Linked DNA regions of Prosthecobacter dejongeii. The protein of the gene in region 1 binds, or shares a complex with, the protein of each later gene. Links are inferred from orthologs where the notes say so. Each region holds a gene or a part of one and is shown on either strand. Other genes may lie near its edges. The genes, in order: mnmG and mnmE.

The links.
Region 2: the proteins of mnmG (region 1) and mnmE are in contact, whole or in part, in a solved structure (PDB 9HIP), measured with the Escherichia coli proteins. The link is inferred for Prosthecobacter dejongeii from one-to-one orthologs.

Annotation. Positions count from the first base shown.
Region 1 is NZ_JACHIF010000001.1:1,114,153-1,117,450, reverse strand. What follows is about bases 221-3,197. They hold mnmG (tRNA uridine-5-carboxymethylaminomethyl(34) synthesis enzyme MnmG), read left to right. Parts: upstream 221-766; coding sequence 767-2,629; downstream 2,630-3,197. Other genes in these bases: HNQ64_RS04430 (DUF3592 domain-containing protein), read right to left, coding at 2,660-3,148; HNQ64_RS04440 (hypothetical protein), read left to right, coding at 491-673; HNQ64_RS04445 (hypothetical protein), read left to right, coding at 221-306. In the rest of the region: more of HNQ64_RS04445, read left to right, coding at 13-220. UniProt on the Escherichia coli protein: NAD-binding protein involved in the addition of a carboxymethylaminomethyl (cmnm) group at the wobble position (U34) of certain tRNAs, forming tRNA-cmnm(5)s(2)U34.
Region 2 is NZ_JACHIF010000007.1:249,680-252,898, reverse strand. Bases 159-3,056 are described here. They hold mnmE (tRNA uridine-5-carboxymethylaminomethyl(34) synthesis GTPase MnmE), read right to left. Parts: upstream 2,332-3,056; coding sequence 985-2,331; downstream 159-984. Other genes in these bases: HNQ64_RS16765 (hypothetical protein), read right to left, coding at 2,426-3,046; HNQ64_RS16775 (hypothetical protein), read left to right, coding at 374-937; HNQ64_RS16780 (DUF3857 and transglutaminase domain-containing protein), read right to left, coding at 159-243. In the rest of the region: more of HNQ64_RS16780, read right to left, coding at 1-158. UniProt on the Escherichia coli protein: Exhibits a very high intrinsic GTPase hydrolysis rate. Involved in the addition of a carboxymethylaminomethyl (cmnm) group at the wobble position (U34) of certain tRNAs, forming tRNA-cmnm(5)s(2)U34.

The DNA.
Region 1 (3,298 bases):
CATCAAAACCCCATGTTCACCCAAAAAGGAAGAGAGGCACTACAACCCTACACCCAGGCACTGCCCGAATGGGACGATGGACAGAATAGAATCGTCATCGTCAACAACAGCTCCCTTCCAGCATCCTCTCCCCTGCCCGGTCTTGGCATCCTTCATGGAGCTGAAGTGCTAAACATCCCGAGCCCTGGCACTCCCCGAATCATCAATTCCACCCTGTTTGTCCCCCAGCCGGAGGCCCCTACTGAGACGAACGAAGCCCTGAAAACCTTCCTGGCAACAGACGCCATTTCAGGCCAGATTCTCTGAGATCAAAGTCCCTGATGAATGCCACCCTTCTAACCTTCCCGCAGAACGGGCGATGATGACCACGCTGCGAGTTTGGTTTACTTAGCCACTGAGTGGAGTTGCCTTACTGCTACTCGCTTCGCTTTTCAAAACCAAACTGGGAATTGCCGGTGGTATCAGCCAGTCATGTTTCCTCGTCTCATACGTGGCTATCGCTTTCACTCACGTCGCTTATCTACTGCTTGCTGCTCGGGACAGCATCATCGCATTGAGCCAAAAAGAGAGGCGTTACCAAGGTTTCATCGCCTTAGCCATGGTCCTTTTGGCCCTTTTGATCGCAGTTCCGATGAGCCTTATCTTCCTCTCAGCCATGGCCCAGAGTTCCTAACCCAAGCTCTTTTTGTTCCACATGGAACAATTTTGGAGTTGTGCTAGGGTCGGGTAAAGCGACTTCAACCAGCGCCATCCCCCCTCTCTGATCATGTCCACTAGCCTCTACACCTACCCGAAACACTACGATGTCATCGTCTGCGGAGCAGGCCATGCCGGGGTAGAGGCCGCCATGGCGGCTGCCCGATTGGGCTGCCAAACGGCCATTCTCACCCAGAACCTGGATACCATTTCCCAGATGTCCTGCAACCCCGCCATCGGCGGTTTGGCCAAGGGTCATGTGGTTCGTGAGATTGATGCCCTTGGGGGTGTGATGGGTCTGAACACAGACGCTACGGGCATTCAGTTTCGCATGCTCAATGCCCGAAAAGGCCCCTCGGTGCAGAGCCCCCGCGCCCAGTGCGACAAGAAAGCTTACCAGTTTCGCATGAAATGGCTGATCGAAAACCAGCCTAACTTAGACATGCACCAGGGCAACGCGGCCGAGATTTTAGTCGAAAATGACGTGGTTGTCGGCATCCGCACCAGCCTCGGCATGGTCTATCGTGCCTCCGCCGTCGTCATTTCTTCAGGCACTTTTATGCGTGGACTGCTGCATGTGGGGCTGCAAAACCAGGTCGGCGGACGCATGGGCGACAGCACCTCCACCCTCTCTGACAGCCTCCTCCATCTCGGCTTTGAGGTGAAGCGTTTTAAGACTGGCACCCCCTGCCGAATCAACAGCCGAAGCATTGATTTCACCAAGTGTGAGGTCCAGCCAGGCGACTCTCCAGCGCCCCATTTCAGCTACCTTTCCGGGGTCAAAGATGAGGAACAGGACCTGTTTACGCTCAACCATTGGGGCCCAAAAATGTTCCACGTGGAACAAACTCCGTGCTGGATCACCTACACCAATACCCAAACGCACGACGTGATCCGGGCCAATTTGGACAAGTCCCCGATGTATTGCGGGCGCATCGAAGGGGTCGGTCCACGCTATTGTCCTTCCATTGAGGACAAGGTGGTGCGCTTTGCCGAGAAGGATCGGCACCAAGTTTTCCTCGAACCGGAGGGTCGTCATACCCGCGAATTCTACATCAATGGGGTCTCCACTTCCCTGCCCTACGAGGTCCAACTTGAGTTTATCCGCTCCATCGTCGGTCTGGAAAAGGCCGAAATCATCCGTCCGGGTTATGCCGTGGAATACGACTACTGCCCGCCAACTCAGCTTTCTTCAACACTGGAAACCAAGCGTGTCGGCGGTCTCTACTTCGCCGGTCAGATCAATGGCACCTCCGGTTATGAAGAAGCTGCCGGTCAGGGACTTCTTGCCGGAGCCAATGCGGCCCTGAAAATCCATGGCAAACCTCCCCTCATTTTAGGCCGCAGCGAAGCTTATTTGGGAGTCCTGGTGGATGACCTTGTCACCAAAGGCACCACCGAGCCCTACCGCCTTTTCACTTCTCGCGCTGAATATCGCCTGCTTCTCCGGCAGGATAATTGTGACCTTCGCCTCACTCCACGTGCTGCTGCTCTCGGTCTGGTGGATGATTTCCGCCGTGATCACACCGCCGAAAAAGCCGCTCGTTTGGCCGAAGCTCACCGTTTAGCCCAGACCACCAGTCATGAATCCATGCGCCTGCACGCATGGATCCGTCGCACAGAAAACGATCACACTTCCCTGCCCCAGGACATTCGCAGTCAGTTCAGCGATGAAATCTGGCAGCTCTTGGAAAATGACCTCAAGTACGAAGGCTACATCCAGCGCCAAGAAGTGATGCTGGAAAAGACCGCACGCATGGATGAAAAAGAGATCCCCGCCAACTTCGACTACTCCAAGATCCAAGGCATGAAAAAAGAGGCGAATATGCGCCTCTCCCAGATCCGCCCCACCACACTCGGCCAGGCCACCCGCATCCAGGGCGTCACCCCAGCGGATATTGCCCTGCTGGCCGTGATGTTGAGAAAGGGGTGATCATCGAATCTTCCCCTTCTCCTCAAAGTATCAGCTAAAGCGGATCTCCCGACGGCGTCTCACCTGACTGCCAAAGATCAGGGTCTTCAATGACATTAAAAGTCCGATGCCTCCTCCGCCCATCATCAGCCACGGCATCGTACCAACTTCATTAAAAAGACAAGCTTCATGGGGATTGGTTGGATTGTAATGAACAGGCACCACCTTTCCGACGGGTAGCTGATTCACTACATTGGCTGCATCGGAGCGATTGCTGGAACTGCCATCCATAAACGTCACTTGATCCCCTTTGATCTTCTGGCCGTCCACTTCGTATTCGTAGCGCACACGGGCCTCATACATGCGTGAGCTGGAGCCTGAACGCGTTTTGCGGCTTTCAGCCACTTCAGATTCCAGAACGGTCCCTTGAGCTGTCGGCCATTTCTCACTCGCTTTCCCTTTCGAGTAGTGGCTCCACCCGAGCCAAATGAAGAAGCCAGACACAAAAATAGCGATCAAGGAAAACAGCGAGTTACGCATAGAAATAGAAGGTTGAGTGTTGAGGCTACATTGATTTGGCCAAGCTTTGCTCTTTGTGACAGGGTTTTCTAAGCGATCCTATTTAGCCTCATGCGGATATTCACTCACCTTCTGTTTTGGTTCGGTCTCTAGGGTCCACCTTGGGTCTCA
Region 2 (3,219 bases), on another replicon or contig:
ACCTAGCGGCACCCATCCGCTATCAATCACAAAGCTCCACACATGACCAACCATGAAAACGGCGAGCAATATGGCTAGGGACAGCACACAAAGGCTGCTCGTGTGCGGACGCCGCATGATAGAAACACATTTGCAGATCCCTGCGAAAAGCAGCACCAAGGTCAAGCTGGTAGTGATGTGGCGCCCTGACTCGTATGCGGCGGAGGTGGTGTCCGTGGCAAGCAGGAAAGCAAGGAAAATCATGCGGGGGTTTTAGCGGATATTTTTATTCTCTGCAATCAGGATGGTAGGTGAGATTTTAATACCCCAACGGGAGATCTGAGCTAATCTTCCCCTTGGCATTTGGATGTGCACTGCGTTAACTTTAGTCCATATGCGTTTTCTGCTTCTCTGCTGTTTGCCTTTGGCTCTGACCCAATGCGTGGATCCTTATGGCAATCCGATGTCTCCTTTCGGCCCAGGGGCACCAGCTCCTTATACCGATGGGAGAGAGCAGTATCGTACCGACATGCGAGAGCAAGACAGCGGACAGGCACAGCAGGCGTATGATCGCGGGCAGCGAGATGGAAGTGACGATGCCCGGAGTGGGATGCCACGAAATTTACAACGCAATCCTTTTGGTTATTCTTCAACTCAAGCCACAGCTTATAATGATGGTTATGAGCAGGCTTATCGTTCTTCCATACCAGCCAGCAGTGGGATGCCAGGCTACGGCCCTGCCCCTAGCTACCCGAGCCCCGGTGGCTACACACCGCCTGCGTTACCGCCAAGCAATGCGTCTCAGAATGATCCCTCATACAGTCAGGGATATGAATACGGTCTCCGTGACCGGGTAGCAGGAAGGCAAGCAGATGCCGGAGCCCACGTAGGCCGCTATGATCCACGCTATCGGCGGAGCTTTGAGCGCGGGTATTACGATGCCTTTGAAGCTCGATAACCTTCCTCATATAAGGAACTCAATAGGGCCCATATCCTCAAGATGCTTCACTTGCCGATGCAGAAAGAGGAGAAGATGACGTCTAGGATCTGCTCCACATCCACCACACCGACGACTTCACCGAGGGATTGCAGAGCCTCGCGAAGATCCAGGGCCACATATTCAGGAGCGGCGCCATCAATCAGAGCTACGCGGGCTGCCTGAACCTGGGAGACAATGCGCTCAAAGCAGATCTTATGACGAGCATTAATGGCGATGGGATGATCTGCCTGCATGCTCCCCACATTCATGATGAGAGTGCGGATGGCATCGCGAAGCGTCTCGACGCCGACATTCGCCGTGCAGGAGAGCGGAACGCCGCCAGCCCAGTCCGGATGGAGCCCCTGATCGGCTTTATTTAAAATAAGGATGCGCCTGGCCTCGGCCTGAGGAGGCAGGGACACGCGCTGGGCAGCTGAGGGAGGGAGGCTGCCATCCACCACTTCTAAGATCAGATCCGCACGCTCCAGCTCGCGCTGAGTCCGCTCGATGCCGACGCGTTCAATTTCATCCTGGCTGCTGCGCAGACCGGCGGTATCAACCAGGCGCAGAGGAATGCCGTGAACCTGGATAATCTCCTCGATGGTATCGCGAGTAGTGCCGGCCGTGGGGCTGACGATGGCGCGCTCAAAGCCTAACAAAAGATTGAGCAAACTTGACTTGCCCACATTGGGTTCGCCGCAAATGACAGTGCGCGCACCGTGGCGGAGGATGCGGCCTTGCTCACTGGTCGCAATGAGCCGACTCGCACGCTCTAACACTAAGTCCATTTTTGCCACCAAAGAAGCCCCTGTATCTGGAGAGATATCTTCTTCAGGGAAATCGATATACGCTTCGACGTGGGCCAACACAGGGAGGAGCTCCTCCTTCAACGCCATAGCTTCTTTACCAATGGCCCCGCCAAGTTGCTCATGCGCTGCCTTTAGAGCGAGTGTGCTTTGAGCATGGATGAGATCCATGACGGCTTCCGCCTGGGTAAGATCCATCTTCCCATTGAGAAACGCACGTTGGGTGAACTCGCCAGGCTCGGCTGCACGAGCACCCGCAGCGAGGAGGCTTTCTAGAAGCTTTTGAGTGACGAGTAAACCTCCGTGTCCCTGAAATTCGACAACATCTTCACCCGTGTAACTGGATGGAGCACAGAAGATGAGGAGCAGTCCTTGATCTAGAGTTGTGCCATCGGCATCTCTGGCAGTTACGAGATGAGCTTGCCGTGCAGGTAAACTCACAAGATCCCTAGCCGTATGAAAAACTTTCTGGGCAACCTCCAAAGCCTGAGGACCTGTGACTCTTAAAACGCTAATCGCCGCCTCTCCCAGTGCAGTGGAGATGGCGGCGATGGTGTCGTGAAGCATTAGCAACTTTGCGGTTAAGAGGGCAGAGTGGAGGTAAATTGGCGGTGACAATGATCACAGTGCCATCCCACCTGCAGAAACCCAACTCACAGCCTTACTTGCTTTTTTTCTTTTCGCCGTCGTCCTTTTTAGCCCCGTCCAGAGGGGTGATGATCGGGCGGTCTTTCATTTCTGGCCAGATGAGCCACTTGTCTCCTTCTTTCACGAAGGAGATGAGGAAGAGCTCTTCGATGCGGTCTGTCAGAGTTTCCTGAGAAGTGCGAACCGTCGCGTGAACGTAATTTTTTTCCTTTTCTTCCACGAGGCCCAAGACATCAATCTTCAGAGTATCCTGTTTCTTCTTGGTGACCTCAGGAGCCGCATTCACACGCTTATGCCAAGCACTGCGGTCTGTGATATAAAACTCCTGAGGCGTAAGAACTTCAAGGTCACGGATTTCTTTGACACCGAAGCGCTCCAGCATCTGGGCTTCTTCTGTCATGGTAGGGGCCGTCTTGATGATGGCGATGGTTTCCTTCTGCTTGCGTTCCAAGGAGCTTGGCAAAAGCATGACGGAAGCCGTTTTCCAATCCTGAGCTACAACGCTCTCCAGGTACTTTTTCACCATGGTGGCGCATGGATGATCCAGTGGCAGTTGAGCGCTCCAGGAGGAGCTTGCGAGGGCAAGGAAGCTCAGGGCCACAGAGAGGCGAAACAGAGGAAGGGCAGAATGCATAGAGTCAGCTTAGACCCGCGTGATCGCGGATTGTTCGGGCTTTTTAGCCCGCACCATGAAGAACGTCAAATGGAGAAACCTGTCCTTTGCTAGGGATTGCTCACAATCTCTCATGCTACCGCCCGTGAATGCAAGAAATCGTAGCCAGAGTAACAAAACCATTCATGCTGGAA